Regions from separate parts of the Alteromonas sp. AWJ4_199 genome, predicted to be linked through region 3. Evidence: predicted binding sites of a transcription regulator. Region 3 holds the regulator's gene; each other region holds the start of a gene.

The links. The regulator sigma-54, encoded in region 3, starts transcription at its own class of promoters, with help from an activator protein. The targets are predictions, from matches to a motif close to GTTGGCACGNNNNTNGNNT.
Region 1: a site for sigma-54 is predicted at 1,641-1,659, ahead of ACXAER_RS18245 (flagellar basal body rod protein FlgF). Genes of this name have one in related genera too.
Region 2: a site for sigma-54 is predicted at 5,190-5,208, ahead of ACXAER_RS13260 (DUF2884 family protein). Genes of this name have one in related genera too.
Region 4: a site for sigma-54 is predicted at 5,249-5,267, ahead of ACXAER_RS11330 (Tll0287-like domain-containing protein). Genes of this name have one in related genera too.

Annotation. Positions count from the first base shown of each region.
Region 1 is NZ_JBSWUR010000003.1:257,592-265,752, forward strand. Features, by position in the region: gene flgH (flagellar basal body L-ring protein FlgH) at 1-12, opposite strand, end outside; gene flgG (flagellar basal-body rod protein FlgG) at 24-812, opposite strand; gene ACXAER_RS18245 (flagellar basal body rod protein FlgF) at 859-1,602, opposite strand; gene flgE (flagellar hook protein FlgE) at 1,828-3,213, opposite strand; gene flgD (flagellar hook assembly protein FlgD) at 3,228-3,914, opposite strand; gene flgC (flagellar basal body rod protein FlgC) at 3,946-4,368, opposite strand; gene flgB (flagellar basal body rod protein FlgB) at 4,371-4,805, opposite strand; gene ACXAER_RS18270 (CheR family methyltransferase) at 5,009-5,839, opposite strand; gene ACXAER_RS18275 (chemotaxis protein CheV) at 5,855-6,784, opposite strand; gene flgA (flagellar basal body P-ring formation chaperone FlgA) at 7,078-7,773, shown strand; gene flgM (flagellar biosynthesis anti-sigma factor FlgM) at 7,877-8,161, shown strand, end outside.
Region 2 is NZ_JBSWUR010000001.1:3,021,825-3,029,985, forward strand. Features, by position in the region: gene ACXAER_RS13240 (thiol-disulfide oxidoreductase DCC family protein) at 127-522, shown strand; gene ACXAER_RS13245 (SDR family NAD(P)-dependent oxidoreductase) at 512-1,237, shown strand; gene ACXAER_RS13250 (sodium-dependent transporter) at 1,566-2,987, shown strand; gene ACXAER_RS13255 (NAD-dependent epimerase/dehydratase family protein) at 3,189-4,001, opposite strand; gene ACXAER_RS13260 (DUF2884 family protein) at 4,238-5,077, opposite strand; gene ACXAER_RS13265 (hypothetical protein) at 5,419-5,610, shown strand; gene ACXAER_RS13270 (mechanosensitive ion channel family protein) at 5,760-7,091, opposite strand; gene ACXAER_RS13275 (acyltransferase) at 7,095-7,988, opposite strand; gene ACXAER_RS13280 (acyltransferase) at 7,985-8,161, opposite strand, start outside.
Region 3 is NZ_JBSWUR010000001.1:1,491,308-1,499,468, forward strand. Features, by position in the region: gene ACXAER_RS06485 (calcium/sodium antiporter) at 1-175, shown strand, start outside; gene ACXAER_RS06490 (KpsF/GutQ family sugar-phosphate isomerase) at 178-1,158, shown strand; gene kdsC (3-deoxy-manno-octulosonate-8-phosphatase KdsC) at 1,159-1,707, shown strand; gene lptC (LPS export ABC transporter periplasmic protein LptC) at 1,704-2,282, shown strand; gene lptA (lipopolysaccharide transport periplasmic protein LptA) at 2,251-2,796, shown strand; gene lptB (LPS export ABC transporter ATP-binding protein) at 2,799-3,524, shown strand; gene ACXAER_RS06515 (RNA polymerase factor sigma-54) at 3,598-5,079, shown strand; gene hpf (ribosome hibernation promoting factor) at 5,110-5,397, shown strand; gene ptsN (PTS IIA-like nitrogen regulatory protein PtsN) at 5,411-5,854, shown strand; gene rapZ (RNase adapter RapZ) at 5,938-6,783, shown strand; gene ACXAER_RS06535 (HPr family phosphocarrier protein) at 6,783-7,055, shown strand; gene mgtE (magnesium transporter) at 7,229-8,161, shown strand, end outside.
Region 4 is NZ_JBSWUR010000001.1:2,571,490-2,579,650, forward strand. Features, by position in the region: gene ACXAER_RS11305 (hypothetical protein) at 50-226, opposite strand; gene ACXAER_RS11310 (sulfite exporter TauE/SafE family protein) at 343-1,113, shown strand; gene ACXAER_RS11315 (TonB-dependent receptor plug domain-containing protein) at 1,199-3,313, opposite strand; gene ACXAER_RS11320 (hypothetical protein) at 3,383-3,793, opposite strand; gene ACXAER_RS11325 (sigma-54 interaction domain-containing protein) at 3,856-5,178, opposite strand; gene ACXAER_RS11330 (Tll0287-like domain-containing protein) at 5,330-5,932, shown strand; gene ACXAER_RS11335 (cytochrome ubiquinol oxidase subunit I) at 6,302-7,882, shown strand; gene cydB (cytochrome d ubiquinol oxidase subunit II) at 7,879-8,161, shown strand, end outside.

The sequences.
Region 1 (8,161 bases), on a different contig from region 3:
TAAAATACGCATGACGCTACCTACTAAAGTTGCTGAATAACCTGACCAAGCATTTGGTCAACTGACGAGATAACTTTTGAGTTCATCTCATACAAACGCTGGCTTTCGATCAGGTTTACCAACTCTTCGGTCACGTTTACATTTGACGTTTCAAGGGTTCCTTGAGAGATATAACCTAAACCTTGAAGCCCAGGGATACCTTGAATAGGTGCACCGCTCGATGCCGTCTCTACATAAAGGTTTTGTCCGGTAGGCTGAAGCCCCGTCGGATTCACAAAATCAGAAATATTTAACTGCCCCAATACCTGAGGTTCAGCTTGACCGCGGATGCTCACGCTGATTTCACCATCTTGCGAGATAGTGATTTGCTGCGCATCTTCAGGAATAGCTACTTCAGGCTGAAGTAAGAAACCAGCGCCAGAGGTAACAATTTGCCCTTGGTCGTTTAAGGAAAATTGACCATTTCTTGAGTAAGCAATCGTGCCGTCGGGCTGCAAAATTTCAAAATAACCACGACCTTGAATTGACATATCCAACGCATTTTCAGTGGTGAGCAAGTTGCCCTGCGTATGTGCTTTTTGCGTAGCGACCACTTTTGAACCTGAACCAAGCATTAGTCCAGATGGTAGTTCGGTGTCAGCAGAAGAACGACCGCCTGGCTGATTGATATTCTGATAAAGCAAATCTTCAAATACTGCGCGGTCTTTTTTAAAGCCTACAGTTGATGCGTTTGCTAAGTTGTTAGACACCACTGCCACATCGGTTTGTGCGGCGTCTAGTCCGGTTTTACTAATCCATAGTGCTGGATGCATGTTAACCTCCGACGTTGCTCAAAGGGCAACGGTGTTTAAAATTCATTTACAGTATGCGCAGCAACTGGTTACCGCGAGTATCAAGCTCTTCTGCCTGCTTCATCATTTTGACTTGTAACTCGTAGTGACGTTGAAGACTTATCATGTCTACCATCTCTTCAACAGCATTAACGTTTGAGCCTTCAAGCATGCCAGACATTACTTTGACGTTGGCATTGGCCGGCGCAATGGAGCCATCTTCCATTCTAAATAAGCCGTCGGTGCCGCGCTCCATATCCGCGTAATTAGGCGAGACTAACTTAAGGCGACCCACTTCTTCGATAACATTTGCCGGGGCGCCTAACTGTCTCATTGACAAGGTGCCGTCAGCAGCAATGTTTAGGTTATCAAGAGGCACAGGTAAAAAAATCGGCCCGTTGTCACCTAGCACCACACGGTCGTGAATGTCTGTCAAAATTCCGTCATCGCCTAGTTTGAAGTTGCCATCACGGGAATAAGCTTCTTGACCATTTTGATCTTGTACCGCAAACCAACCATCCCCTTGAATGGCCACATCTAAATCTCGGTCCGTTTTAATCATAGGGCCCGACTCATAATTGTTAGACGGGCTTTCAGTCATAGAAAATACGCGGGTTGGCAAACCTTCACCGTAAGCCGGCATCGATCTCGCTTGCTCTAATTGAGCTCTAAACCCGGTTGTCTGCGCGTTGGCTAAGTTATTGGCTCTAATCCCCGTACCTAATAGGTCTTGAGATGCGCCACTCGCTGAAATATAGAGAAGTTTGTCCATGACTGACTTTTGACTCTGATTAAACCTTAAACAAGATTTTGCAAAGGCGATGCCAATCTGTGGGTTTTTAACTCAGATAGAAAATATGAAAGGTATTAAATTGATATTTAAAGGAAAATAAAAGAGCCGCGGTTGTGCGGCTCTTGTAAATATCGGCAATAATGGAGGGCTTATACGCCAATGTATTGCCGCTTTTATATTCAAATAAACGGCGCTTTACCTTAACTATCGGATGTTCAGGATAGTCTGGTTCAGTGAATTATTTACCTCAAGCGCTCGTGAGTTAGCCTGGAAGTTACGCTGAGCGATAATCATATCGATAAGCTCGGTTGTCAGGTTAACGTTAGCTTGTTCAAGGGCTGATGAATTAATCTCACCGAAGGTACCGGTTGTTGCTTCACCCGCGAGTGCCTCACCTGAAAGAATACTCTCTTTCCACTGAGTACTGCTTTCTTGCGTTAGGCCTTGCTCGTTAGAGAAGCGAACAAGCGCCACACGAACAATCGGCTCAGAGGTTCCGTTAGAGAAAGTGGCACGTACCAAGCCGTCTGGGCCAATATCAATACCCGTGAGTCGTCCTACTGGCAGACCATCTTGTTCTAATGACGTTACTTCAAAAGCAGATGCAAACTGCGTTGGCTCATTAGGCGTGGCGTTATTTACATCGAGGTTGAAGTCAATGCTAATCTGCTGCGTAGGGTCTGAGCCATTTGCAAGAATACCAGCGCCCAATGCTTCAGTTTGCATCTTGAAATCTAACGTTGGTAAGCCATCTGGCGTTTCCATACCAGAAAAATCACCGCCTTGAGAGAAGATAAGTTTAGATGCAGTTACTGCATTACCTGTATTACCGCCAACCGAGTTAACTGCTGTGGCTGGGTCAGTATCGGCACCCGTAGAGTCTGTCATATCAACGAGGGTATCGTCGACTGCTGTGGCCACATACCATTCATTATCAACGCCAGGTGAACCGTCTTTGATAAAATAATAGGTCATAACATGACTATCACCCAAAGAATCATAAACGGTAACCGATGTTGCTGCGTTATACGTCAACGGATCTTCAGGGTTGAAGTCTTGAGGGTCTAGTCCAAGATCACCGGCAGGAAGATTCATACGAATATCAACTTCAGAGGTTTGCTGCGGTGAGCCTGAAGAATCCGGAATACGAACAGGTTCTGTAGTACTCAGCGCAACTGATGCACTGGTTCCATCAGCGTTTACTGGGAAACCCAGAAGATTATCGCCATTACTATTCACCACGAAATTGTCACTATCGAGCTTGAATTGACCAGCACGAGTAAACGAAAAGTCACGAGACGTAATTTCAGGTACCGTTGCAAAGAAACCATTACCTGTAATCGCGAGATCAAGCGACGTGTTAGTAAACTGCAGGCTACCTTGAGAAAATTGCTGCGCAACCTCTTGGGTAAGTACACCATCACCCACTTTTGTTTTGCCACCTGCCAACAATGATGCAGCATAAACATCACCAAATTCAGCACGAGATTCTTTAAAGCCAACTGTATTTACGTTTGCGATGTTGTTGGCGGTTACATCCAAATCTTTTTGTGCGGCCGATACGCCACTCAGTGCAATATTAAAAGACATTATTGATTCTCCTACTAACTGCCGATTTGAATGACGTCATCAAGATTGATACTGACATCACCATCCAAATTCAAAATTACGCCCTGACCACTACCGGCCAAGCTGACACTTCCAACATGACGATTAACGGCAGTGTTAAGCTGAACGCCTTCGCCGTTTAGTTCGCCAGTGGCACTGATAACATATTCACCGGGTGCCATCTGGTTTCCATGTTTATCTTTGCCATCCCACTCAAACTCAATGTTGCCGGCACTTTGTGTTCCTGCATCAATGGTTTTAATAACCTCACCGAACTGGTTCTCAATGCTAATCGTCATGTTTTGAACAGTTTTCTCGTTTACGATGACGCCAGAGAGCCCTTCACCTTCGTTCGCCATATAACCGACATTACCTTGAACTAGCACGTTCTGTCCGATGAGACTCGATGCCTGCAGTGCTTGATTAGATGTCATTGAAGCCGCAAACGATTCGAATTTCTCGTTAAGCTGGGAGATGCCGTCAGCCATCGTAAATGACGTCATCTGGGCCACCATCTGATCGTTATCAACCGGTGCCGTAGGATCCTGATTGGCAAGCTGTTCCGTCAACATCGAAAAGAAATCTTCTTGGGTTAGCTGCTGCTCGGTACCATCGGCAACTTTTACAGTTTCTTCCTGCCAGTACAGGTCCGTATTTAAGCCGGTGTTATTTATGGTGTTCACTGATTAATCCTCACATTATTCAAGCGGCAAATTACTGCCCTTGACCTAACTGAAGTACGCGGCGGAAGATTCGTTTGGTGGTATCCGCTACCTGTACGTTTGTTTCATACGCTTTAGACGCAGACATCATATTCGCCATTTCTTCTACAATATTGACGTTAGGTTTGTAGATATAGCCCTCTTCGTCTGCCATTGGGTTATTAGGCGCATATTCCACCTGAAGTGGAGCATCACTTTCCACTATGCCCTTAACCTGAACACCTGCGCCCTTCGACTGATCTCGCATAGCGTCTTGTAATGCCGTGGCAAAAACAGGGTGGCGAGCTCGGTAGGTTTCGTCATAGCTGCTGCTTACCGAGTTTGCATTAGCAATATTACTCGCCGTGGTATTAAGGCGAACATTTTCCGCCTCCATACCCGTACTCGAAATTTGCATTACGTTAAATAAACTCATGACTATTGACCTCCTGAGCTAAGTGCTTTTTTCATGCCTTTAATTTTTCCATTTAAAAATTCAAGGCTTGCTTGGTAGCGCAATCCATTGTCTAAAAACCGGTTTCTTTCCGCTTGGACTTCTACCGTATTACCGTCGCCGGTATCCGGTTGGGTGGGTACGCGGTACTGCATGTCAAAATTTGCCGCAACAGACGAAGAGTTGCCGCCTAGGTGGCGTTCATTTGTCCTTACCAATCCGGAAGAAGCATGTTGTTTGGTTCCACTAGATGCTTCGCTCATTGCCGACTGCATGGCTTTGTTAAAATCAATATCTCTGGCTTTGTAACCAGGGGTATTTGCGTTAGCTAGATTCCCCGAAATAACCTCCATACGCTCTGTGCGTATCTTCAGTGCTGACTCGTGAAAGCCCACCAGCTTATCTAGGTTAATAGCCATAACATGACCTCTGACATACTTTAAAAACGTTTCGTGTTGACAAGCTAAACGGAACTATAAGGGTTTAACTTTTGCCGTTTTACTGTCGTTTGTTTGAATAGTTAGCAAGGCAGATGCCACAATGGGTTTTTGACGGAAGGTATAAAGGTCAGTAAGTCGGCTTGAGTTACAAAAAAGTTTATTTATCAAGCCGATAAGTTAGATCATTTTTTTTGGTAGTAAAGGCCAGGGTGGCACTTCACCATGCTATAGATATCACTGGCAGCACTTATAGACTCTGATGCGCCAAGAAATAGAACGCCGTTAGGCTGCAGTTGTCCGGCAATTTGTTGCAGGATCCGTTGCTTTACTTCTGCTGAAAAGTAAATCAACACGTTGCGGCAAAACACAATATCAAACCGACCGAGCGCGGCATAACTTGTAAGCAGGTTTAAACTCCTAAAGCTTACCATACGGCGAACCTCAGGCTTCACCTGCATAAGTCCCTTTTCGTTTTGTTGGAAAAAAGCTTGTCTTCGCTGTGGAGATAACCCTCTGGCAAGAGACAACTCGTCGTAAATGCCAGCTTCGCACTTTTGCAACATCTCAGATGACAAATCAGTAGCGACAATTTCAACGCCCGCTCTAAGAGCCCCCGGGCGTTGACGCTGAAATTCAAGCACGGACATAGCAATGGAATAAGGTTCCTGTCCAGATGAACACGCAGCACTCCAAATACGGATCTTCTGATGTTTCGTTGATAGGGACGGCAATAATTCTTTTATTAGAAGATCAAAGGGATAATTATCGCGAAACCATAATGTTTCGTTAGTTGTCATCGCGTCTATAACGCTTTGTAACAAAGCTCTATCAAAACCGCGTACAACAACATCAATGAGTTCGTCTGCAGACTCGTATTTATGCTTAAAAAGCAACGAAGCCAAACGACTACGGACGAGATATTGTTTATTCTCTCCCAACACTATGCCGCATTGCTTTTCTAGAAACTCTCTGAACTTGAAGTAGCTCGCAGGCGAAACGTCTTTATTAGCCAATCCTTTTTTGCTCCGTTACTCGCACTCAGCCATGAGCCATTTTTGTACAGCAACAGCAAGCTCATCGGGGTGAAACTTAGCTATAAAATCATCCGCCCCAACTTTCTGTACCATAGCTTGGTTGAATACACCACTTAACGAAGTATGCAACACAACATGTAACTTTTGTAACTCAGGCGTATTTCTTATCTCCGCAGTGAGGGTATAACCGTCCATTTCCGGCATTTCAATATCCGAGACTAATACACCAACGCGGTTGGTCACATCACCGTACTCTTCGGCAATTTCTTTAAGTCGGTTGAGTGCTTCAAGGCCATTTTTAGCCAGTTCAATTTCAAGACCAAGCGATGTAAGCGCTTTTTTAACCTGATTTCTCGCTACTGCCGAGTCATCAGCAATAAAGATGATTTTGTTCTCTTGCCCTTCAGTAGTTAGTCCTTCAGCGACATCCGAGCTGACCTCAGCATTTAGCGGAGAAATCTCGTTTAGAATTTTCTCTACGTCGAGTATTTCAATGAGTTCGTTTTCTACCTCAGTGACTGCAGTCAAATAACTGGCCCGCCCTGTACCCTGCGGCGGCGGCATGATGGCATCCCAGTTAGTGTTAATGATGCGTTCAACAGCGCCTACCAAAAAGCCTTGGACAGAACGGTTGTACTCAGCAATTACGATAAACGCGTTAGAGAGGTCTTCAATTTTACGACCACGTGTAGCCATGCTCAGGTCGATAACCGAAATCGTCTGGCCTCGAATGTGTGCTACACCGCGAACCAACGGGTTTAATTTTGGCATTGCAGTAAGCGGCGGACATTGAAGCACCTCACGTACTTTAAACACGTTAATACCAAACCGTTGACGACCGTTCAGTCTAAACAGCAACAACTCTAAGCGATTCTGCCCAACAAGCTGTGTTCGCTGGTTTACCGAATCTAAAATCCCCGACATAGGTCACCTCTAAGTAATACTGGGCATGATCATTGCCTCTCATAGTAAAGATAGACAATATCATTAAATTTTTGCAGGTCAAACGACAGAAAAATGACGCCTATGGTTAATTTAAGCTTCACACGCATTTCAGCGTAACCCGCTAGATGAGCCGCTGTTGAAGCTTTCTAAGCAAACCTTTGAAGTTTATTTTGCCGCCAAACCTGATATTCACAAACATGTATTTTATTAAGCATAGTCAATAACTCGCAAACTGAACACGAAAAGTCATGATGGAAAAGATAAACAACAAAATGCGGATTACATTCTATCGCTCGTTCACCAGCTTAGTGCTCGGTTTACTTAGCGCACAATGTTATGGGGCAACGACTAACCATCAGCGAGTTGAAGAAGGTGCCAAGCAGTATTTGATAAATCAACTCACTGATACTTCGCAGGATACTAACATTGATGTCGACATTGTGAAGATAGACGATAGGATAAATATTCCTGACTGCCCAACGGGCTTTCAATACAACGCATCGCAGGAAGCACTTAGCCAATCTTACATATCAGTGAGAGTAAGCTGTAAGAACAATGAATGGTATTTGTTTACTAGCGGACAGGTAACGCGCACCAAGGAAATTGTAGTCACTCAAGGCGCAATAAGTCCGGGAACTGTTTTAACGTCATCTAATTTAACCCTGGCAAAAGTTGACGTACGACGGTTACGGCATACTGCATTTACCGATGTAGCTTCATTGATTGGAGCTAGAATGAAGCGTCGTATTACCGGTGGTCAAGCTATACAGTCAAATATGCTATGCTTTGTATGTAAAGGCGATAGAATAACGATTACCGCAGAGGTTGCAGGAATGGAAGTTAAGACGGCAGGAATAGCGCAGCAAGATGGCGTAGTTGGCGATAACATAAAGGTGATTAATGCCAGTAGCCAGAAGGCCGTAATTGCCAGAGTCGCAAGCCCTGAAGAAGTCGTGATACACTTATAAAAGTGAGCGTAAAATATCTACTGTTTTGTTTCCAATTTAGCTAAAGATATTAGCCTAGAGGCCGATATATATCACAGAGGCAAAATAGTAGTGAGGACTAAATATGGCAATTAACAATATAAACAATGGGTTACCTAAAACACCCGTTGATAACGGGAAAGTTGCGCAGCAAAATCAGACGCAACAATCTCAACAACAAGCTTCAGCGCAGTCGGCACAAACAGCTCCAGCTCCAAGACAGGACTCGGTTTCATTGACGCAATCTGCTCAGCAGTTGAATCAAGTTCAAAAGAAAGGGTCTGAAGCACCTGTGAACCAAGAGAAAGTGGACCGTCTTAAAAAAGCGATTCAAAGTGGTGAGTACAAGGTTAATCCTGAAGTGCTTGCT
Region 2 (8,161 bases), 1.5 Mb from region 3:
AAACTGGCCGCTACAAGAGTGCTGATAGTGCACGGCAAACGCGATGTATTTTTTGTTTTTCCATGTTTGCATGGGCGAGATCGTCTTTTAAGCGATAAGCGTCTTATGTAGCAGAGGTAGGTAGAAGTGATTATTTTTTACGATGGTTATTGCCCTTTGTGCATAGCCGAAATGCGTCATTTACGCAAAAGAGACAAGGATAACAAACTCACCCTGGTCGACATTCAGGCCCCTGATTTTGCAACTCGCTATCCAACCATGGATTGGCATGCGCTTAATGCCAGAATTCACGGGCTTCGCGATGATGGCACTTTAATTACTGGGCTTGATGTTACCCATGAAGCGTGGAAAGCAGTAGGTATGGGCTGGGTTTATGCTCCGCTTCGTTGGCCTGTTATCCGTTATGTGGCTGATGCTTTCTACAATGTATTCGCAAAACATAGATATACCATTTCTTACCTTTTAACAGGAAAAAAACGCCAGTGCGACCGCTGTGTACCGGGAGAGCCGAATGGAAAATAACGTACTTATAGTGGGCGCATCTGGTGGGATAGCGTCTGCGCTTATAGAGCAATATCGCAGTGCGGGCGCAAAAGTGTTTGCTGTAAGTCGTTCAGCTGCAACTGAAAGCAACAATTCAGAGAACGTCTCCTATCATCAAATTGCTGAACAGGATGATAAGCACATCAGCGAATTCGTTAAGCAACTTGCGAAGCAAGAGGTTGTGTTGGGTACAGTAGTTATAACCACCGGTTTTTTGCATAATGAAAGCGACGGTATTCACCCCGAAAAGCGCTTAGAAGATGTCAGTGAGGAAGCCCTGACTGCGTACTTCGCGACAAACAGCATTATTCCCGCTATATGGCTTAAGCATCTAGTCAACGTTATGAGTAAAGAAGGGTCCACCCTTGTTTGTCTAAGTGCGAGAGTAGGGAGCATATCAGACAACGGGCTTGGCGGATGGTATGGCTACCGTGCCTCGAAAGCCGCGCTCAATATGTTTATCAAAACAGCGTCGGTAGAGTACAAGCGCAGATTGAAAGATGTCATGCTGGTATGTTACCACCCAGGTACCGTTGATACTGGGCTGTCGAAGCCATTTCAAAAAAATGTAGCTGCTAAAAAACTCTTTACCCCGGAATTCACTGCAAAACAACTTATTCACCACCTTTCAGCGCTTAATCGGGACCAGACTTGCCATTTTATCGACTGGAATGGCGAAGTGGTAACTTGGTGATACGGCCTAACATCGTTTCAGTAAGTTCAACATCAAGACTTTTTATTTCACTGCTGTTACCATGCTATTTTGGGAATGGTGCAGCGTATTGATACGCCCATAGAGGCAGCAATACAACGCGTTGACGCCACACGTGAGTCATAACAATAAACGCCATCCTGATAATAAATAATATCAGTTCGCGCAGCTTGATATCGATGAGTATCAAGCGCAAACAAAAAGTACACATTATGAGTGCAAAAAGTATTTTCTCTATACAAGGCTTTTTGTATTTCACGATGGGTGATAAGCGAACTGTTATAACAATAACTCAACAAGAGGAAGGGATATGAGCGGGGCCAGAGAACAGTTCGGATCGCGCATAGGTTTTATATTGGCTGCTGCAGGCTCTGCAGTGGGCATTGGTAATTTGGTAGGTTTTCCAGTCGGTGCAGCTAAAAACGGCGGTGGTGCATTTCTTTTAATGTACGCTATTTTCGTTTTTGCCATTTGTTTACCGGTGATGCTGGCAGAAATGTCAGTGGGTCGCCATGCTAAAAAAGACCCGCTTGGTGCATACAGTGATATAAGCGGTAATGAAAAGAAATGGAAAGTCGCGGGGTGGCTCGCGATTGCCACGCCGTTTATGATTGCCGTTTTTTACATGGTTATTACCGTGTGGCTATTTGGTTATTTATTTGAAGCAGTAAGTGGGAATTTAGACAGACTAGCAGACCCCTCAACCTTTGGGGTGTTTATTAATTCAGAGTCTATCTTTGTCTACATGGCTGTTGTTGTTGGTGTGGTTTATCTTATCCTTCAAGGTGGTGTAAAAGAGGGGATAGAAAAAGCGGCGAAGCTGCTGATGCCCGCACTTTTTGTGATGCTCATCGGCCTTGTTGTTTTCGTATTGACCCGCGAAAATGCCATGGCAGGCGTAGAGTTTTATATTATTCCTGAATTTTCAAAAATTACAGCGGAAGTAGTGAACGGTGCGTTATCGCAAGCCTTTTTCTCATTGTCGTTAGGTATGGGTATTCTTATTACTTACGGTAGTTACATCGATAAACGTGCGGATGTACCAAGCGCTGCAAAGCTTGTTGCATTAACTGATACTGCAGTGGCGTTTACCGCAGGTTTAATGATTCTTCCTGCCATATTCTCTTTCAACCCAGATATTAACCCTGATGAGTTAAGTGAATCGTCTGTAGGTATGATTTTTACTTATCTGCCTAGTATCTTCCTAGCACTACAAGACTCTATTGGCTATATGGGCGCTTCGATTGTAGCCAGCTTGTTCTTCCTATTAGTATTCTTTGCAGCAATAACGTCTCTAGTGTCTATCTTTGAAGTACCTGTTGCGGCGCTTATGGATGAAAAAGGCGTAAGTCGTAAATGGGCTCTTGGTTCTTTGGGTAGCATTATGATTTTATTGGCTATCTTAAGTGCATTGTCGTTTGGTAAAGTTGATATGCTGACGTCATTTATGCACTATGCAGGCGCCGATAAATCGCTGTTTGACGTAATTTACGATGTATTCTACGAAACTATTTTGCCGTTAAACGGCCTGCTAATCTGCTTGTTCGTTATTTATCGCTGGAAGAGTGCTAATTTTAATGCTTCTTTGGAAGAAGGCAGCAGCGGCTATAAAGGCAGCTGGTTCGAAAAGTATGTGGATGTTTCGTTGAAGACGTTTATTCCGCTTATTCTACTTGTGATTTTTGTAAACACGGTGGCGGTAAAATACTTCGGGTTGAGCCTTTTTGGTTAATAAGGTTCACGACAAAAATTACTAAATTTATCGCACAATAGTAGTAAATTAAGATGAAAAACGGCAAGCGTGAAGCTTGCCGTTTTTGTTTTCAACGAATTTTTTTCACTCACTGTTCTTGAAAAGTTACTCGGTTAACACATTAGGTTAAACGCACTTCAACCCAAGAGAACTGTGTTAGAAAATGAGTCAATATAAGACTTAAAACATGCGGTAAGGGTCGCCATACTCTGGCGTAATGTTAAGCCTTTCCCAACTTTGTGTAGCGTCGATAACCTTGCCGCTAGGCTGAGCTTCTGTATCAGAAAAGTGTGGTGCGTCTATACCCAGAGCGTTAGCTGCATCTACATAATAAATACCGCGTTTAGGGTGAGATAAGCTACAAAGGTGTATAACGTCGTTTAGTGGCTTGTCGCAAATAATTGAGGTTAACGCAGATACAATGTCGTGCACATGGACAAGGTTTATTCGTTTATTTCCAGCATCCAACTGTCTTCCACTTAACGAACGGGCGGGATGACGGTCTGGACCTACTAAACCGGCTAGACGAATAATACTGATATCAACCTGACCTCGTTTAGACAACAAATAGTCTTCAATAGTAACGTGTGCCTTGGCCGAAGCTGTTTGCGGCTGTGTAGTGCTAACTTCGGTAACTACTTCGTTCGTGGCATCGCCATAAACTGATGTAGTACTGATAAAAACAATGTGCGCGACGCCTGCGCTTAGTGCAGCATCAATAAGTCGCACCATATTGTCAGTAAATGATTCGAGGTTGGTGTTTCTTCTACCTGGGGGAATATTTAGCAATAGGGTCGCGTTTGGTAGGTGGTTGCATAGCGCCGATGTATCATCGCCCAGTGCATATTCAATTGCGGTGATACCTTGTTCTTTTAACGCCAGGCGTTTCTGTTGGCTTCGAGTAGTGCCAATAATATTGACCTTGCCCGACAGTGCGTTGCCTACATAGCCGGCTAACCAGCCATAGCCACTAATTACTACATTCTGAGTCATCGATTAAATTCCCCTTTGTTTAGGGCTTAAGAGTACATCAATCGGAGGGCGGATGTCGTTAATACGCCTACCATTAACTGAAAAAGCAGAAATCTGAGTGAGGTGAAATATTAAAAAGTTAGATAGCGATCGATACAAAAACTAAAAACCGACTGTTTTTTCAGTCGGTTTCAAAGTAGGGGATACAGAAAGGTAAGTCGTTTGTTGTAGCGGGCTTAGTTCGCTAAATCAATCAACTACATTTTCATTTCGTCGTTGTGGCCATGGCGGTCTTGGTGATCTCTGTGATCAATATCTAGCAGGTTCAAGTCATCAAGCCCTGATATGGATGCCTGCATCTTGCCTTCGGCATAGTCGGCTTTCTTCAGTACTTTACACAAAGCATCGCCTTTTTCTTCCAGCGAAGCGGCTTGGCTTTCCAAGCGATATTCTAAATCTTCACCCCAGCGCTCCATCTTTTGTTCAAACTCAGACATATCACCACCTTCCCACAGCATTTGTGTGCCAACCGCGATAAGAATTCTGCCCATAGATTCACTGATCAAAGATTCGATTTGTGTTTCAAACTCTTGTTCCCAGCTTTCGTCAAACCAACCTGGCTCGTCAAATTTCGTAGAATCTACGCGAATATTGCCCGCGTCATCATAAAATGAGGTGTTTAGTTTGGTCTCTAGTGAGTTGAACAATTCATTGAAATCATCACCCATTTGATCGCCGCCCAACAGTTCAGTAAACACTTCAGTTACTGCTACATTGGCAATTTGTAGGCCTTCACTGGCAATAGTAAGGGTCATAGGAATAGCAATATCAATGTTGTTGTAGTATTCACTTACCCAATGCTGTTGTTCGCTATTTAGCGAAATTGACTCACCGTTGATGGTCATATTGTGTTGAGCATCAATGGTCATTACCGAACCATTGTCCATCTGAACCGTAAGGTCGCCTTGGTAATACTGAATATGGCCATCTAGCTCCATGTCGCAGCTGTTGTTCTGAAAGCTTGTGTCATGCGCGAATGCGTGTCCACTTATCAAAGCACTGGTAACGGCAACAGAAAGTAGTAGTTTGTTAGACATTGTTCATTCCTTAATTTAGGTGTGACACATCAACCTTGTTCTAAGCGCTGCGACGGGTTGTAGAGTCACTATCAAATAAACACTAGCGTTATTCGCTGGTATACCTTTAACAGAGCAATGGCCTTGCCAATATTTAAAGTTTATATTTTTCAGTAGGTTAGGTTGTAATGGTGGTTTTTTAGAGCAATTTTCAATTCACTATTTAGTGAAATTGCTAATTAATTAGTAGTTTTGACTAAGATCAATTAATACCAATAGCGATACATTTAAGCCAATCCAAGCATGGTTAAATCTTATTTATTGGTGCATAATACCGCCAATATTTTTAAGGGGTTATCACAATGGCTGATTGGATTAATGCAATTATGTTTGGTGTTGCGCTAATTGCCTTTACGCTAGGGCTAAGCAGCATCGTTATGGGCTTTATGACTGCTAAAGCAGGTGCTGAAGGTATGCAGGAAAAAATCGAGTATGGTTTTTTTGGCGTTACTGGTTTAGTACTTTGTTTACTGATGGCCTACGCACTGGCTTAAGCGATAAGTATTATGAAAAAACCGGCTATTACAGCCGGTTTTTTTTCGCCTTTAAAAAATACTGATATTACTTCTAGTGGTTGTTGTCTTTGCGGCCATGTGCGCTTTTGCCCTAAGCTTCTTTTGGCGCAATAACTTATCTTGGCGTATTAGTCATCAATACGGTGTTGCGCAGGTTCCTGTCGGGCATCTTTTCCATCAGTGCTGTTAAACACGCTATGTTCACGATGGGCTAGCAAAGATAAATGCCCGTCACGCTGATAAGCGCGTAAGTCGAACAGGTCAAGCATGGCCATAACATGGTCAAAAATATCTGCCTGCACTTTCTCGTATCTCACCCATTCTTTTTGTGCACTGAAGCAGTAAATTTCTAAAGGTAAACCAAGCTCATTAGGCGGTAGCTGCCTAACCATTAAGGTCAGTTCTTGGTTAATGTCTGGGTGTTTACGTAAGTAAGCCTCTAAATACGCCCTGAAAGTACCAATGTTAGTAAGGCGACGGTTGTTTAACAGATCCGATTCATCAATAGAATAATCTCTGTGGTAGGCACGAAGCTCGTTCTTCTTTTTCTCGACATACTCATTGATATAACGAATTTTGGAAAAGCGCTCTAGCATGTCGTTGTCGCAAAGCTTGATCGAGTGCACATCAATATAAATAGCACGCTTAATTCTACGACCACCAGACTCCTGCATGCCCCGCCAATTTTTTACCGCTTCAGTGGTAAGGCTATAGGTCGGCAACGTTGAAATAGTCTTATCCCAGTTTTGAACTTTAACGTTGGTTAGACCTATCTCGAGTATTTCACCATCTACTTCATACTTAGGCATGGCAATCCAGTCGCCTGTATTAAACATGCGGTTGGCGGCAATTTGAATACCGGCAACAAAGCCTAAAATGGTGTCTCTGAATATTAATAGCAGCACAGCTGCAATGGCGGTTAAGCCAGAAACAATAAGCAGCGGGCTTCTATCTACAATCAATGAAATACTTAACAGTATGGTGACAATAGCAAACGCTAACTTAGTAACCTGAATGAAGCCTGTTATTGGCGCGCGCCGTGAGAGCGCAGATGCATTATATACGTCCTCTACCGTGCTCAGCATGGCGTACAGGGCCAACAACCCGCTATACAGCATGTACAGTTGAGCACTTTTAATCATCATTCCGTGCATTACTGCTTCGTTATGAATAAGTACTGGGGTGGCAATATAAATAAAGAGAGCAGGGAAGAGGTGCATTAAGCGTCTGAAGAAGCCATGTTCTTGCAGCGCGTTATCCCACTTATTGTTCGACTTATATACCCAGTTGGCAATTTGGGGGCGCACTAGCAGACGCGCAACCACGTAGATTAAGATTGCTACGAATAGTATAGAGCCTAGAGCAAGCAAATTGTAAAGCGGATCTTCAGTGGTTAAATTAGGAAAAACGTCTTTAACCAAATGAATGAAATGATCGCGTACTGAAGCACTGACTTCCATTATTTACGACTCCAACAGTTTCTTAATACGGTTGTCTTTATTTTCCCACAGACCATTTAACCAGTTTTGAAAATAGAGACGAAACTCAGACTCAGTGCGTTCTGATTCCTGTTGTAACTCGGGAACGGGTGTAACATTTACGTCAATGACGATTTTTGTCATTTGACCGCTTAACATTGCCATCATTGGGTGGCGCTTGTTTTCTGGATAAAGCAACGAGATATCTAACACGTTGGTAAATAGCTCGCCCATAGCAGATAGCGTGAAGGATACGCCGCCGGCTTTTGGCGGAAGTAGATTCTCGTACGGACTTTGCTTAGACAAGTGTTTTTGTGTGGTGAAGCGAGTACCTTCAACAAAGTTAATGACAGTAGTCGGAACCGTTCTGAACTTCTCACAGTACGCTTTAGTGGTCTCTAGATCTTTGCCTTTTTTGTCTGGATGTTTTTCAAGGTACGCACGGGTGTATCTATGCATAAACGGCATATCAAGAGCCCATGCTCCAAGCCCTACAAACGGTAGCCATATCAGCTCTTTTTTAAGGAAGAACTTGGGCGCGGGAATGCGGTGTGTGGCGAACTCAATGAGCAGGATGATATCCAAATAACTAAGGTGGTTAGCGATAATCAAATACCAACTGTTCTTTGAAAGCTCACCGTGAACCGAACACTCAATATCAACCTTATTGAACAACCTAATCAATATCACGCTAATACGGCCAAAGCTAAACATAAGCGCATGCATTACTTTGTTCCATGTAGTCCGTATTTTTCCATTTGGTAACAGCAGTTTTACCAAGCCAAGTAGAATAATTAGTCCGCCCCATAGAGCGAGGTTGAGAATTTGCAGTGTGGTGTGCAAAACAAAGATAAAAGGCGCAAGTACTACACGGATCATAATGGTTTCTGAGTTGCGTTAAGTGAATTTAAAAGCTGATCTTTGGCGTGCCATTGTTCATTTAGCCATGTTTGAAAACGGGCGCGAACTTGTGGGTCGTCAAAGTAACTATCGTTGAATACGCCATTTTCCATAATGTCTTTAATAGGCATAACCTTTATATTTACGCGGAT
Region 3 (8,161 bases):
CCCAGGTCTGCTAGACCCTGACGTTTATAATCGAGACATGTACGTTATGCTCGGTTTAACCTTGCTGTTGTTCTTGTTCAGCTTTGATTTAATTGGAAAGCGTACAATATCAAGAACCAATGGATTTATACTTCTGGCTTGCTTTATCGGCTACCAATATTGGCTGTTCGGATAATCATGGATACACAAACTCAGATGCACTATATCGAATCGGCAAAGCGCGTTATCGACATTGAAACGCAGGCTATTGCTAACCTTGCTGAGCGCTTAAATGGTGACTTTATCACTGCATGCAACATTCTCTTCAACTGTAAGGGAAAAGTGGTTGTAAGCGGTATGGGAAAATCTGGACATATCGGCAATAAAATTGCCGCTACCCTTGCGAGCACTGGAACACCTGCCTTTTTCATGCATCCCGGTGAGGCCAACCACGGCGATTTGGGCATGCTAAGCAAAGGAGATGTGCTATTAGCCATTTCCAATTCTGGTGAAACCAATGAGTTAGTTAACTTACTGCCCGTGGTTAAGCGCTTAGGTATTCAGGTAGTGGCGATGACCAATAGTGCTGATAGCTCGCTAGGCCAACACGCAGATGTAGTGCTGGATATCAGTGTAGAAAAAGAAGCATGTTCATTGGGTCTGGCGCCTACATCAAGCACAACGGCCACACTGGTTATGGGCGATGCCCTTGCGGTAGCGCTGCTTGACCAAAAAGGCTTCACCTCAGACGACTTTGCGCTGTCACATCCAGGTGGAAGTTTAGGCAGAAAACTGCTGCTTAAAGTGAGTGATATTATGCTTAGCGGCAGCGATATCCCACTAGTGAATTTAAATGCGTCTGTTGCTGACGCGCTTTTGGAAATTTCCAAAAAGGGCCTGGGCATGACTGGTGTTATCGCACCCGATGGTTCGTTAACAGGCGTGTTTACTGATGGTGATTTACGCCGGATACTCGATGCCCGTATAGATGTACACAGTGCGACAGTAGAAGATGTAATGACCAAAGGCGGCAAAACAACCACAGCAGAACAGCTTGCTGTAGAAGCCCTAAACTTAATGGAAGCCCATAAGATAAGCGCATTAATGGTTACCGATGAAAAGCGCAACCCTGTCGGAGCCTTCAATATGCATATGCTTTTGAAAGCGGGAGTACTCTAAATGACGACGACTTTATACACCGATTTAGACCAGGCGCTTTTTGAGAAGTTGGCGCACATTAAACTACTGGTGTGTGACGTGGATGGCGTATTTTCAGACGGCCGAATTTACTTAGGCAACGACGGTGAAGAACTTAAAGCTTTTCACACCCGCGACGGATATGGCGTGAAAGCCTTGGTAAGTAATGGTGTTAACGTCGCCGTGATAACAGGGCGACGTTCAGCAATTGTAGAAAACAGAATGAAGGCGCTAAACGTAGCACACATTATTCAGGGTGAAGAAAACAAAGCTGACGCCCTCGGCGAGTTAATGAAAAGCCTTGGGTTAAGCCCCAGCGAAGTTGCCGCTGTAGGAGACGATATGCCCGATACAGGTATGTATCAGCATGTGGCGGTAAAAATTGCGGTTGCCGATGCTCACCCTTTTGTTGCAAAGCAAGCGAACTGGATCACCACACTTCCGGGTGGATTTGGCGCAGTTCGAGAAATATCGGACACCATTTTGCAAGCTAAAGGCGTTGCAAATGACATTTTCGGAGCTAGTGTATGAGCCAGTTTGGCTTCAATCGCTTAGGTTTAAGTATATCGGCGCTATTTATCTTAGCTATGCTTATGTACATCCCAACGTGGATGGAAGAGCAGCCTGAAACTCAAGGTAGTAGCGAAAATGATGCGCTCAAGCCTGCCTACAAGGCCAAAAACTTAACAACAACCTTGTACAACCAAGACGGTGAGTTAAATCACAAAGTCTTTGCAGAGTCGATGGAGCATTACGACCAATTAGGCTTTGTTTTATTCCAGCAACCTAAATATACCCTTTATACAGAAAGCGCTTCATCACCTTGGGTTGTAACTGCGCAGGAAGGAACGCTTTATAACAATGAATTAATTCAGCTTGAAGATAGCGTTGTTATTGAAAATCAAACCAGCGATGATTTTGTCAAAAGTTTATCCACGGAATACATCCAGATAAATTTAGACACGAAACAAATGACATCTGATCAACCCGTTGAGATACTGGGTACGCAATATCTTATTTTAAGCAATGGGTTTAACGCGAATTTACGCACACAAGAATACGAGCTTTTAGATCATGTACAAACGACTTATTCCCCTAGCAACTAGCCTTCTACTTGCCATCGCTAGCGGTGCGGTAATAGCCAGTGAAGAAGATTTTTCACAACCCATTAAGATAGGGTCAAACACCCAGTTTATTGATGGTAAAAACAAAACCGCGCTGTACAAGGAAGATGTACTTATTACCCAAGGTTCACTCCTAATCGAAGCTGATGAAGTAGAAGTAATAGCTACAGATGGCAGCGGCCGTGAAATATTTATCGCCCGTGGCAACCCTGCTAGCTATTCTCAATCACTAGAAGACGGTACACCGGTATCAGCGAAAGCCAATGAAATTCGCTATGAAGTAATTAATCGCACTATTTCTCTGGCGGGTAATGCTGAGCTACAGCAAGATACCAGTAAAGTGCAAGGTGATAAGATTACGTTCGATATGATTACTGAACAATTGCTTGCAACGGGTGGTGCCGGTGAAGATGGTGAAGGTCGTGTAACCACAGTATTTACTCCTGACACCATTCGTAAAACATCGTCTAAGAAAGACAACGAGGACAATGAATAGCAATGGCAACTTTGAGCGCTAAAAACCTTGCTAAATCGTATAAATCGCGACAGGTTGTTCGCGATGTAAGCCTTTCAGTGTCTACCGGTCAAATTGTCGGTCTTCTCGGCCCTAACGGCGCTGGTAAGACCACCACTTTTTACATGATTGTAGGCTTAGTCAACTTAGACAAAGGCAAAATCGAAATTGATGATAATGAGCTTACTCACCAGCCAATGCATGAGCGCGCACGCCGCGGTATAGGCTACCTCCCGCAAGAGGCATCAATATTTAGAAAGCTTACGGTATATGAAAATATCATGGCCATTTTGCAAACCCGTAAAGATTTAAATTCACAACAGCAAGAAGAAGAAGCTGATGCACTACTTGATGAATTTAATATCAACCATATACGTAATAGTACGGGCATGAGTTTGTCAGGGGGAGAACGTCGTCGCGTAGAGATTGCTCGCGCTTTGGCAGCGAAACCACAATTTATTTTGTTAGACGAACCATTTGCTGGTGTTGATCCAATATCAGTTAATGATATAAAGAAGATAATACAGCATCTTCGCGATAGGGGTATTGGTATCCTTATCACGGACCATAACGTACGCGAAACATTGGATGTTTGCGAAAAGGCGTACATTGTGAGTCATGGTGAGCTTATTGCGCAAGGAACCGCGGAACAGGTTTTAAGTAATCAAAAAGTAAGGGATGTATACCTAGGCGAACAATTCAGGCTATAGTTAATGTAACCGAATTGTCATTTTTCAGTTTCGCTCTGGTATATTCAATTTAGAGCATTTAAATAAGACGTAGATGAAACCATCTTTACAGCTAAAATTTAGCCAACAACTTACCATGACACCTCAGTTGCAGCAGGCCATCAAGCTGCTGCAGCTTTCTACGCTTGATCTTCAGCAAGAGATTCAAGAGGCACTCGACTCTAATCCACTGTTAGAAGTGGAAGAAGGTAACGACGAGCCACAAGTAGAAAAGAACAATGTCGATAGTGACGATAGTGCTGCTGAAGCGACAGCTTCTGCATCAAGCGACACGCTAGAGGCAGGAGATGCACTGGAGAAGAACGACCTTCCCGATGAGCTGCCTATCGACAGCACCTGGGACGAGTACTACTCCGCCTCTTCTGCGCCTGCGCCTGGCCCGTCTAATGATGACGAACAAATCTTCCAAGGTGAAACTACCGAAGACATCCAAGAGCATTTGCTTTGGCAAATGCGCCTCACTCACTTTTCAGACACTGACCGCGCTATTGCTACGGCTATCATCGACTCAATCGACGAATCCGGTTATCTAACCGTTACCCTTGACGATATCTTAGATGCTGTTAATGACGATGACTTAGAAGAGCCTATCGAAATGGACGAAATAGAATGTGTGCTTAAGCGCATTCAAATGTTCGACCCCATTGGTTCAGGTTCTCGTACACCTCAAGAGTGTCTTATGGTGCAATTGCGCCAGTTTTCAGAAGACACACCGTGGCTTGCTGAAGCGAAGCAGCTTATTGAGGAATATTCAGACTTACTGAGCAGTAAAGACTACCGCACGCTAATGCGTAAGAGCCGATTGAAAGAAGATCAGCTGCGCGAAGCAATGCGTTTACTCCAAACCTTGAATCCTCGCCCAGGTAGTGCTTTAGTTACTAAAGAGCCTGAATACGTTATTCCTGATGTCTCAGTAACCAAGAAAAATGGCCGTTGGGTGGTTGAGCTGAACCCCGACAGTCTGCCTAAATTAAGCGTAAATCAAACGTACGCAGCAATGAGTCGCCGTGCCAAGAACAGCAGCGATTCACAATTCATCCGCTCACACATGCAAGAGGCTAAGTGGTTCATAAAGAGCCTTGAATCTCGCAACGATACCTTGATGAAGGTTGCAAATTGCATTGTGCAGCAGCAAATGGGCTTTTTTGAGCACGGCCCGGAAATGATGAAACCAATGGTGCTAAATGATGTCGCAGAAATGGTAGATATGCACGAATCGACTATTTCGCGTGTGACAACACAGAAGTATATGCATACGCCCCGTGGCATCTTTGAATTGAAGTATTTCTTCTCAAGCCACGTAGCAACCGAGTCAGGTGGTGAGTGTTCATCTACAGCGATTCGTGCTTTGATCAAGAAGTTAGTGGCTGCGGAAAATCCTAGCAAGCCGCTAAGTGATAGCAAGATTGCTTCATTGTTGGCCGAGCAAGGCATAAAAGTCGCTCGGCGAACAATAGCAAAATACCGGGAATCGTTATCGATCCCGCCGTCGAACCAACGCAAAAGCCTTATCTAACCGGGCTTAATAATATAAGGAAGACGAAATATGCAAATCAACCTTACTGGTCATCATGTCGAAATCACCGACTCTTTGCGTAATTATGTCGATACGAAGTTCAGCAAACTTGAACGTCACTTTGATCACATTTCTAATGTGCATGTCATCCTGAACGTTGAAAAATTAAATCAAAAAGCTGAAGCGACTGTTCATTTAAGTGGCGCTGAAGTATTCGCATCCTCAGAAAATACCGACATGTATGCGGCGATTGACAGCATGGTTGATAAACTCGACCGGCAGGTAATCAAGCATAAGGAAAAACTGAAAAAACATTAGTAGTTAATTAAGCATGGATATACAAGCCATCGTAAGTCTGGACCGCACCGAGTGTGCGGTTCAGTGTAATAGTAAAAAGCGAATTCTTGAGATCATCGCTGATATCGCTGCCAAGCATAACGATAACATCGACCAGGCAACGGTTTTAAATAGCTTGATGGCTCGAGAACGTATGGGTAGCACGGGTATAGGTAACGGCATAGCACTGCCCCACGGCCGCCTAGCAGGCCTTGAGAAGGTAATAGCAATCGTTGTAACAAGTACACCAGCTATCAACTTTGATGCCCTAGACGAAAAGCCCGTAGACATATTCTTTGCTCTTCTCGTTCCCGAAGAGCAAACCGAAGGACACCTTCAGACACTGGCTACCGTAGCCGGTAAGCTAAGCGACAAAGAAACGATTAAAACAATACGTCGTGCAACAACCAGCGACGAAATTATTTCTGCATTAAGTTAAACAATAAGGGCTTATACATTATAGATAGGCACTTTATTCAACAACGCGTATGTGATGAAACCAGAATATAAGGGAGAGTTTAGGTGAAGCTGATCATAATCAGTGGTCGTTCGGGGTCTGGTAAGTCTGTCGCACTTCGCGCTTTGGAAGATTTAGGTTATTACTGTGTTGATAATATCCCAGTAAATTTGCTTCCCACCCTCACCCATACTGTTGTTGATGAATACGATCAAGTTGCGGTAAGTATTGACGTTAGGAATCTCCCCAAAAACCCTGACGACTTGGTAGAGATTCTAGACTACCTGCCATCCTCTTGGTCGATGACTATAGTATACATTGACGCAAGCGACGACGTTCTGGTTAAGCGCTTTAGCGAAACTCGCCGTCTTCACCCTTTAGCTAAGCTAAATAAGTCTCTATCGGAAGCTATTAGGGCGGAATCTGCGCTTCTTGCACCAATTACTGAACGCGCTGATTTATACCTAGATACAGACAAGCTAACAATACATCAACTCGCCGAACTGATCCGTGAACGTATTTTGGGTAAGAAAAGTTCACGCCTTGTTCTTGTCTTTGAGTCGTTTGGCTTTAAACACGGTATACCTAAAGATGCTGACTACGTTTTTGACGCGCGTTTTTTACCTAACCCCCATTGGGAGCCAGACCTTAAACACTTAACTGGGTTAGATGCCCCCGTGGAAGTATTTTTAGGCTCACAACCCGTAGTAACCAAATTTATTTGGCAAATTCAAAACTTAATGACTACATGGCTTCCTCACTTAGAGCGCAACAATAGAAGCTATGTGACTGTGGCTATCGGTTGCACTGGCGGCCAACACCGCTCTGTCTATATTGCCCAAACCTTGTCGAAAACCTTCAGCGAAATACATCCTGATGTTCAAATTCGTCACAGAGAGTTGAACCAGTAATGACTATTCAAAAAACGCTTACCATCGTCAATAAACTCGGCTTACACGCGAGAGCAGCCACGCAATTGGTTCAGCTTGCTAATCAGTTCGATGCCAAAATCATTTTAAAAAAAGGCGATAAAGAAGCCGATGCAAGCAGCGTCTTAGGCTTGATGATGCTGGAAAGTCACCAAGGCGAACAGGTAGATGTTATTGTCGATGGTGATGACGCGGTCGATGCACTTGCTGCCATTGAAGAGCTGATTGAGGGCAGATTTAACGAAGACGAATAGTCTCAACCCGAATATCTTTTGATGAATTAACCAACAGCTAGCTTAGTAATTCCAAATTCTTGTGTAAAAGCCACGCAATTATCATGACAGACTTAATATAATTGCGATATTCTACGCACACTTAGGCTACGCAGCCTTTATTTTCCATATCAGCTGAGTAGGAATAACGCCTTATGGCAGAAGCGCTTGTTTCTAAATACGTACAAACCCAATTACGCGCACTTAACGCAGCGTTGATAAACGGTCAATTTGTATCTGTACGTAAGCTTCTGCTTGAACTCCCCCCTTCAGACGTTGCTCATATTCTCGAATCTAGCCCTAGCAGGACCCGTGATGAGTTATGGGAGCTAATTGATAGCGACTTTCACGGTGATATTTTAGAAGAACTCTCTGATGATGTTCGAAACGGTATTATCACAAAGATGCTCCCCGCCAATGTGGTTGATGCACTCGAAGAAATGGATACCGATGACTTAGCAGAAACGCTGAGTAGCCTTCCTGAACCCGTGTTGGCAGACATTCTCGATTCAATGGATGCACAAGACCGCGTACGTGCTGAGCAAGCGCTGTCTTACGGTGAAGAAACCGCTGGTTTCATCATGAACACCGATACCATTACCTTACGTCCTGATGTAACCATTGATGTGGTTCTTCGCTACATTCGCTTAAAAGGTGAGTTACCGGAAAATACAGACACCTTCTATGTGGTCAATAGAACCGATAATCTGGTCGGTATTATTCCTGTTGCCCGTCTTCTCACCGCAGATACCGACGACAAAGTGTCTGATGTCATGGACGAAGAATCTGAAGCGATTCCGGTAAACATGCCCGACGATGAAGTGGCAAGCCTGTTTGAGCGTTATAATTGGCTTTCAGCACCGGTAGTTGATGAAAATCATCGCTTAGTGGGGCGAATTACCATTGATGACGTAGTTGATATCATTCGTGAAGACGCTGAACACTCAATGATGAGTATGGCGGGTCTTGATGATGATGAAGATACCTTTGCACCGGTTATGCAAAGTACTAAACGCCGCTCCGTTTGGCTGGCAGTAAATTTAGTGACAGCGCTAATGGCAGCAATGGTGAGTGACTTATTTGAAGCC
Region 4 (8,161 bases), 1.1 Mb from region 3:
ACTCATGCGGGTGGGTGAGCAAGCGGTTAGAATTGGGTTCGATGCTAGTTTAGGCTTCAAATATGGTTATGCGAATAATCGAGCCCTGCTTTAAACAGTTATAGATATCTTCATCAGTAAAGCCACTGTTATGGAGAATTTGCCTGGCAACAAGCTTGGCGTCTTTTGTGCTGTGCTTGTCGCATATTATTTGAAGTGCTTTGTTTAAATAACTAATAGAAGGCATGATAAATAACCTAACGCGACACAAGTAGCTTTGTATGATATTTAAACGATGTTGTGTGGTGTTTTGATCACTAAAACCGCGAAAACAGTGTCATAAATTAAGGTGGAGTTTGAGTCTTGGAGTTGATTTTTAGCTGGCTAACGGCCAACGATACGTTGTCGATGTCATCATCAGTAGTACTTGTTGTTACCTCCTTCTTTACGTCTATGATGACAGCAACGCTGGGTATTGGTGGCGGGGTCTTATTACTGGCAGTAATGGCCAGCACTATGCCGGTTAGTGCGCTGATCCCAGTTCATGGCTTAGTGCAGCTTGGTTCTAATGGGAACCGTGCACTAATGACGGCGAAGCATATCGACTGGAATATGCTGAAATATTTTTCTCTAGGCGCAATCGTCGGCGCTTTCTTAGCGTCGTTTATTGTGGTTCAGCTGCCGCTCGTTATCATTCAGTTTGCAGTTGCCGCATTCATTTTATTTTTAGTGTGGGGGAATAAACCCAAAGCACAAGAAATGAGGCCCGCGGGTAGAACGTTGGCGGGGTTGGTGACCACCTTGGTTTCAATGTTTGTAGGTGCCACAGGGCCTTTGGTGGCGGCATTTGTACACCGAAATAATTACAGCAAAATGCAGATAACCGGCACGTTTGCCAGCTGTATGACACTGCAACACGGTCTCAAAGCGTTTGTTTTTACCTTTGTAGGGTTTTCTTTTGCGCAGTGGGCAGGGCTTATCATTATTATGATTGCCAGTGGTGCGCTCGGTACATTTTTCGGGCTCAAAGTGTTAAAGCGTGTGCCGGCCGATAAGTTTATGCTGGCGTTCAAGATTGTAGTGACCTTGTTGGCCCTGCGCTTGCTATGGCAGGCCTTAGTGAGTTTACTTTAACTGGGAAAAAAACAGGAGCTTAAGAGACGTGTCTCTCAAGCCCAATACGTATATTTCCAATAGTTTCTCGCTTTCTTTCTACTATTTAGAATCGATAGCTTAACGACAAATGCCACTCGCGCCCAGCACCAGGTACTCGCTCCCCCACTTCCACATCAGTATTCATTACGCGGTTAATTCCCGCAGTATGTGGTGCGTACTGCTTATCAAACAGATTATGAATAGTCGCTGTTACCTGAAGGTTTGAGTGCCCACTATCAAGAAGCGTTACAAGCCCAGTAATGTGAACCAACCCATACCCTGCTGTAGATGCTTCATTTTGCAGAGCTGAAACGTGGTTTTGTGCGCCGGCTAATTCAGACGTAAACTGCATTTGAAGCGGCGCATCAAATACCTGGGTATTCCACTGAACTGTTGTTGTTAAATGCTCGGGCGCAATACGGAATAAGGCATCGTCAATGTCATCACGATTGCCATGCTGGATAGTGGCTACTGCACGTAAACTCAAGGCATCGGTAAGCTGGCCTTGCACCGTGATGTCGGCACCCTTGATAACAGCATCGGTATTCGTCCACTGAAACGGCTCAGTACCAGCCATCATGGTAGATACCATGTTCGCCGCCATATTCGTACTCGGTGAGCCTGTGATGTAATCCTCTATATCTTGATAGAAAAAGCGGGGTGATATGGTCCAACTTTCATAGTTGTAATCAGTTCCTACCTCTATTTTGCGCGCGGTTTCATTGTCTAATTCAAGGTTACCAATGTAATTAAATCCGTCGGCCATACCCCCGGAAATACCAAGCGGTAGCCAGGTGTAGCGCTCGAAATAGGTAGGGGCACGATTTTTCTGAGAAATGCCAAGTACGATATCAAGCGAGTCGCTCGCATGGTATCGGGTAGTCGCGGCGATATCTAACATGTTGTAGTTTTCGTCACGCTCAGCGGTATTAAAATTACTGACTAACGTAGCAATTGCAGGGTTCATCATAACCATGTTAGACCCTGCTTCTCCAGCATCCATACTAACCCGGGTATACCGCGTACCTAGCGTAGATGAATATGTATCTTTGTTTATCGTCCACTGAGCATAAACACTCGCGGTATCTCTTTCTGCATTAGTAAAATTATCTACAAAGAACATGCCGTTGTTAGGGTTAGTAATAACAGAGTTATTTCGGGTGTGGTGTAGGTAAGCGCCCAGTTCTAACTCGCCACTATCTAATGGCATAACGTATTTTGCATCTAGCCCTTGCGCGATAGCGTCAGCGTTGTTCTCGCGCGCCATGCTCTCAGACATTATCATGCGCTGGGAAAAGTTATCCATGGCATGTTGGTTACTGTTGCCAAACCATTTCATAGCAAAGTACTCAGCTTCACCGGCGTTATAGCGATAACCGACTCGGTACCATGCTGCATCAATAAAACCTATATCCATAGCAAGGGCGGGCGTACCACTTTCATTCGTATTTAGCTGTTGGTAGCTAGCGTCAAATTGGTGTTTTCCCCATTCATAGCCAAGTCTAAATTTACCGCCATTTCTTTGGTAGTGGCTATTGGGTATAACGGTGTTATCACCCGATTCTCGCTCATCACGCTGCTGATGCATAAACGCGCCGCTAACGAAAGCTTGGTCAGTTTTGTAAAGTACATTGCCCTGATACTGGTGCCCGCTACCCGGGGCAATCAAACTGGCGTTTACACTGCCAGTAATGCCGTTTCCTAAAGCAAAAAGGGATACCGCATCGGCGTTAATACGAAGTTTGCCGCCTAGCGTTTGTACGCCAGCACTCACAGGTACAATGCCGCGATATAAAGTAGCGGTAAGCCCAGGCTCTGGCAGTACGTGAGATAATGGCGAGTCCATTGAATTAGGGCCAGCGCCAGCGATGTCGACCCCGTCAACGGATACACCCACTCTATCGCCAAACAAGCCTCGATATTGAATGAGGCCTGTAACCGGGCCATTTCGCGAGATAGAGACTCCGGGTAGCAGTGCTAACTGATCGCCAAAGTCCGCGTCTATATTGGTTGCGGCAGTTACTGCTTCTCGCTCTATTTCTTTTACATTATTGAGCGAAGAACCAATCACTGTAATCACTTCTGTTGAAGCGCTATCAATGAACTCAGATGTGTTTGCATAAACGTGTGCAGATGTGCAGGCAGCTGTAACAGCGAATGCCAGTAAAGAATACTTCATAACAATTCCATTAAATAAACGAACGTGTGCACGGTTAAACCATGCGTGTTAAGTGTGTTTTAGGCGTTGTTATGCGAGAGGTGGAGCGCGACCTGGCGGAGCCGCAAAGGCAAAAGATGTGTAGGGTGCTGCTGCAAGGCGAGACGCCAAGGCGCGATAGCGCACAAGGGATATCACTACTAACGCATCTACAGGTACGTTGTCCATTTGAGGAAGGTCGGCCAACGTGCCGTTGGTACAATCTACGTGCTCAACAGGTGCTTTTAGTAGTTCTGGGCTTATAAATACAAACTCACCTTCAAGCTCTGTTGCGCTTACCGATATATAGCGCATGGTTTTGCCAGTACAGATAAGCTCAATGTCATCACCCACCAACCCACGGGCATGCTGCATGGTATGCGAAGCAAGGCCCAGTGCTAATGCATTTTGCAAAAGCATACAAAGGCAGAGGGTTAAGGCTGTCAGGTGTTTAATCGACATTGTTTATCTTTTTACGTTGCGCGTCTTTATCATAGCGTGCGATGGACGAATGTTTCCACATTTTAATTAAGTTCTTTAACTCCGGCCTTTTTAAGCTTTCGGTAAAGTGTGCGGGTACTTACGCCTAGCGCGTCCGCGAGGCTGTTTATATCGCCTTTAAAGGAGCTTGCTACCTGAGCAAGATAGACATCTTCTACCTCGTCGAGAGTCATAATACCCTTGCCAAGATTAACTCCGCTTGTTGTTAGTGGGTATTGATCATCTTTACCCTCCATTGAAGCGTTATTCTCGTCGTTGAACTCGTCTAACACGGGAAGATCCGACTCGTAGATCACGCTCTCATCGGCAAGTAATACAGCTTGGTCAACGATGTTGCGCAACTCGCGAATATTACCCGGAAAGGCGTAGCTGCTTAATTTTTCGAGGGCTTTTTTATGGAAACGCTTTTTTTCGTGGGACTGGGCCAAAAAGTGCGTTGCAATTAGCGCAATATCTGACTTTCTCTCTCGTAAGGACGGAAGATTGATAGGAAAGCCAGCAATTCGATAGTAAAGGTCACGCCTGAATTCCCCCTTTTCTACCATTTGCTTTAAATTTTTATGCGATGCACACACCAAACGGAAGTTGGCCTTCTTCGAAACTACGCTTCCCACAGGGCGGTAAGTCTGTGTTTCAAAAAGCCGAAGTAGTTTAACCTGCATGGCGAGGGGAATATCGCCTACTTCGTCGAAAAATAGAGTGCCACCCTCTGCCGCCTCTACCAGTCCTTTTTTATTGGTGGTCGCGCCGGTGAAAGCGCCTTTTTCATAGCCGAATAACTCACTTTCAAGCAACGCATCAGACAACCCGGTACATTCAATCACAACAAAAGGTTTTTCAGCGCGATGGCTACTTGAGTGCAGAGCCTGAGACACCAGTTCTTTCCCAGTTCCGGTTTCACCAAACAGTAAAACAGATATATCTGAGTTTGCAGCGCGGTTAATTTTATTCAGCATCGTTTTGAATGCTTCTGACTCGCCAATCATTTTTCCAGCAGAGGGGCGGTTAGACGCAAAGGCAAGCTTATCTAGAATTTCCAGATAACCTATTAAATCCCCGTGACCGTCGAAGATAGGTCGCATCAGAATGTCACAGTAGCTTTGGCCCTCGCTGGTGGTATGGATATGCACCACACTAGCTGCTCGGCCCGACTTTTTACTTTCCTGCATAGGGCACTGCTCGCCGCATTGGTCACAGGGCTTATTGTTTCGATGAGATACCTGATAACAGGTGCTATAACCGAGCTTGATATCGACAGGGTAAGTATCTCTGTAAGGCGCATTGACCGCCTCAATAATGTAGTTTTGATTGATGAAAATAGCGGGTTTGTCTATTGCATCTATCATTGCTTGTACAATTGATATGTTCATTGTCAGCGTATTAGTTAATGCTACTTTTATCTTGCCAACTTAACATATTGGCATAGAGCTTGTTGATTGTTTTAGTTGAATCACAATGCCTGAGTGCAAATACGTCCGTCAATAGGAGAGTTACACAATGAAAAAACGCACCTTTTTAATTGCGTTGGGGGTAGCCGTAAGCGCCGGTTGCCCTTTCGCTAATGCACAAACCAACGAGCTAGCTGACAGCGAAGTACAAACAAAAGTGAAGCAGGCAAGAGTTCACGCTAAAGCACTTGGTGGAGCGCTTAAATCTAGGCTAAAACAGGCAATTCAGTCTGGTGGTTTAGAAGCGGGTGTAGAAGAGTGTCAGTTGGCTGCCGAGCCTATCGCCGAGGGGCTTAGCCAAAATGGGTGGGAAGTAGGGCGTACTGCGCTAAAAGTGAGAAACCCGAATAACGCGCCAGACGAGTGGGAGCGCGAACAGCTAGCCCTTTTCACCTCTCTATTGGAAAAGGCTAAGCTAGAGGGTAAACAGCCGTCTATGCCTATGGATACCTCTAAGTATGACAGCGACAGTGGCGAATTCCGGTACATGATGGCTATTCAACAAGGTCAAGTTTGCATGGCGTGCCACGGTGGCCAAGTTGCACCTTCAGTAAAGGATACCATTTTAAAACATTACCCTAAGGATGAGGCCACTGGGTTTGAACTTGGTGAATTGCGCGGCGCGTTCACACTGACCTATTCGCCACAGTAACAACTTCAGTTAATTTTGTATTAGCTGAAGCAAAAGCTCTCTTCTCAACCTATTAAACAAGGCTATGACGCCCCCTCCTTTTTTTATATGTGTCAATTTTGTCATTGAAAGTGACAAAATTGGCGCGGTGATCGTATCGAATCCTTGCGATGGATCAAAGTGCGCAACTTTTCGTCATGGAATAATTGTCCTGCACAGTACGAATAGACTGTCATTCATCAGTTGTTAGTTCAGATTAACGAGAAAAGTGATGTATGGCACAAACCATGCTCTAGCTGTGATGAATGTTCACGTGATAACCACTGAATAACCAATAAATTTATTTAAGGTCAAGCGCTTATCGCGCAAAAGAGACAAGGGAGATAACCCATGAGCGATACGTTAATAGAACTATCGCGGTGGCAATTTGCATTAACTGCGATGTTCCACTTTATTTTTGTACCCTTAACACTAGGGCTAAGCTTTTTACTTGCCATCATGGAGTCGGTCTATGTGATGACAGGTAAAGAGATATACAAGCAAATGACCCAGTTTTGGGGAAAGCTGTTTGGTATTAACTTTGCCATTGGGGTAGCCACAGGCTTAACCATGGAATTCCAGTTCGGCATGAACTGGTCATACTATTCCCACTATGTTGGCGATATCTTTGGCGCGCCTCTGGCTATTGAAGGGCTTATGGCTTTCTTCTTGGAGTCTACCTTCGTGGGCCTGTTCTTTTTTGGCTGGGACAAAATGTCTAAGGTGAAGCACCTTATGGCTACTTGGTTAGTTGCTATTGGTTCTAACTTCTCAGCGCTTTGGATCCTAATCGCTAATGGCTGGATGCAGTATCCAGTAGGTGCTGAATTTAACTTTGAAGCAATGCGTATGGAAATGACCAGCTTCGCTGACGTTATTTTTAACCCTGTAGCTCAGGTTAAGTTCGTTCATACAGTTTCAGCAGGCTACGTGACCGGCGCAATGTTTGTGTTGGCAATCTCTAGCTACTACTTACTAAACCATAAGCATATTGCGTTTGCCCGTCGCTCGTTTGCGATTGCAGCCAGCTTTGGCTTAGCTTCAACTTTGTCAGTTATTGTTTTAGGTGACGAAAGTGGCTATGAACTGGGTGACGTGCAAAAAGTGAAATTAGCTGCTGTGGAAGCTGAATATGAAACGCATCCCGCGCCAGCACCGTTCACTGTTTTTGGTATACCTAACGATGAGAAAGAGGAAACCGAATACGCCCTTCAGATTCCGTGGGCAATGGGCATCATTGCAACCCGTTCGTTAACCGAAGAAGTGAAAGGTATTAAGGATCTTAAAGAAGAGAATCGCGAGCGTATTTTAAGCGGCATTAAAGCTTATGAAGTGCTTGATGATGTAAGAAATGGTACCGCAACAGCTGAGCAGCGCGCAGCCTTTGAAGCCAACAAAGACAGTCTTGGCTACGCCATGCTGCTTGAGCCCTACACAGACGATGTATCAAACCCATCAGAAACGGCCATTCAACAAGCCGTTGACTACAGCGTTCCTCCGGTGGCCCCGCTATTTTGGAGTTTCCGAATCATGGTTGCTGCAGGTTTCATTATGCTTGCTCTGTTCTTGTGCGCATTTTATTACAGTACAAAACATAAAATCACCAAGCCTCGCTGGCTACTAAGAGGCGCTCTTTATGGTTTACCACTTCCTTGGGTGGCGTGTGAAGCAGGCTGGTTCGTTGCTGAATATGGTCGTCAGCCATGGTCTATTGCAGAAGTATTGCCGGTGCATACCTCAGTGTCTAACTTGGCGATTAGCGATGTGGTAATCACTATTGTTGCCTATACCGTCTTCTACACAGCAATGTTCATCATTGGCTTTTACCTAATGAAAAAATTCGCGAAGAAAGGTCCTGTGCCTCCGGAAGATACAAAGACTGAAACTGAGCTTGATCTTATTGACCTTGATGAGCAAGGAGCAAAAGCATGATTGATTATGAACTGTTACGCGTCATTTGGTGGTGCTTAGTTGGCGTGCTGCTAATTGGGTTCGCCGTCACTGACGGCTTCGATTTAGGAGTGGGCGCTTTGCTTACCCTTATCGGGAAAAATGACAAAGAACGTCGTGTGATGATTAACACTGTTGGACCTCACTGGGACGGAAATCAGGTGTGGTTTATTACCGCTGGTGGCGCCATTTTTGCGGCGTGGCCAATGATTTATGCTACGGCGTTTTCAGGTTTCTACCTTGCTTTAGCGCTAACGTTAA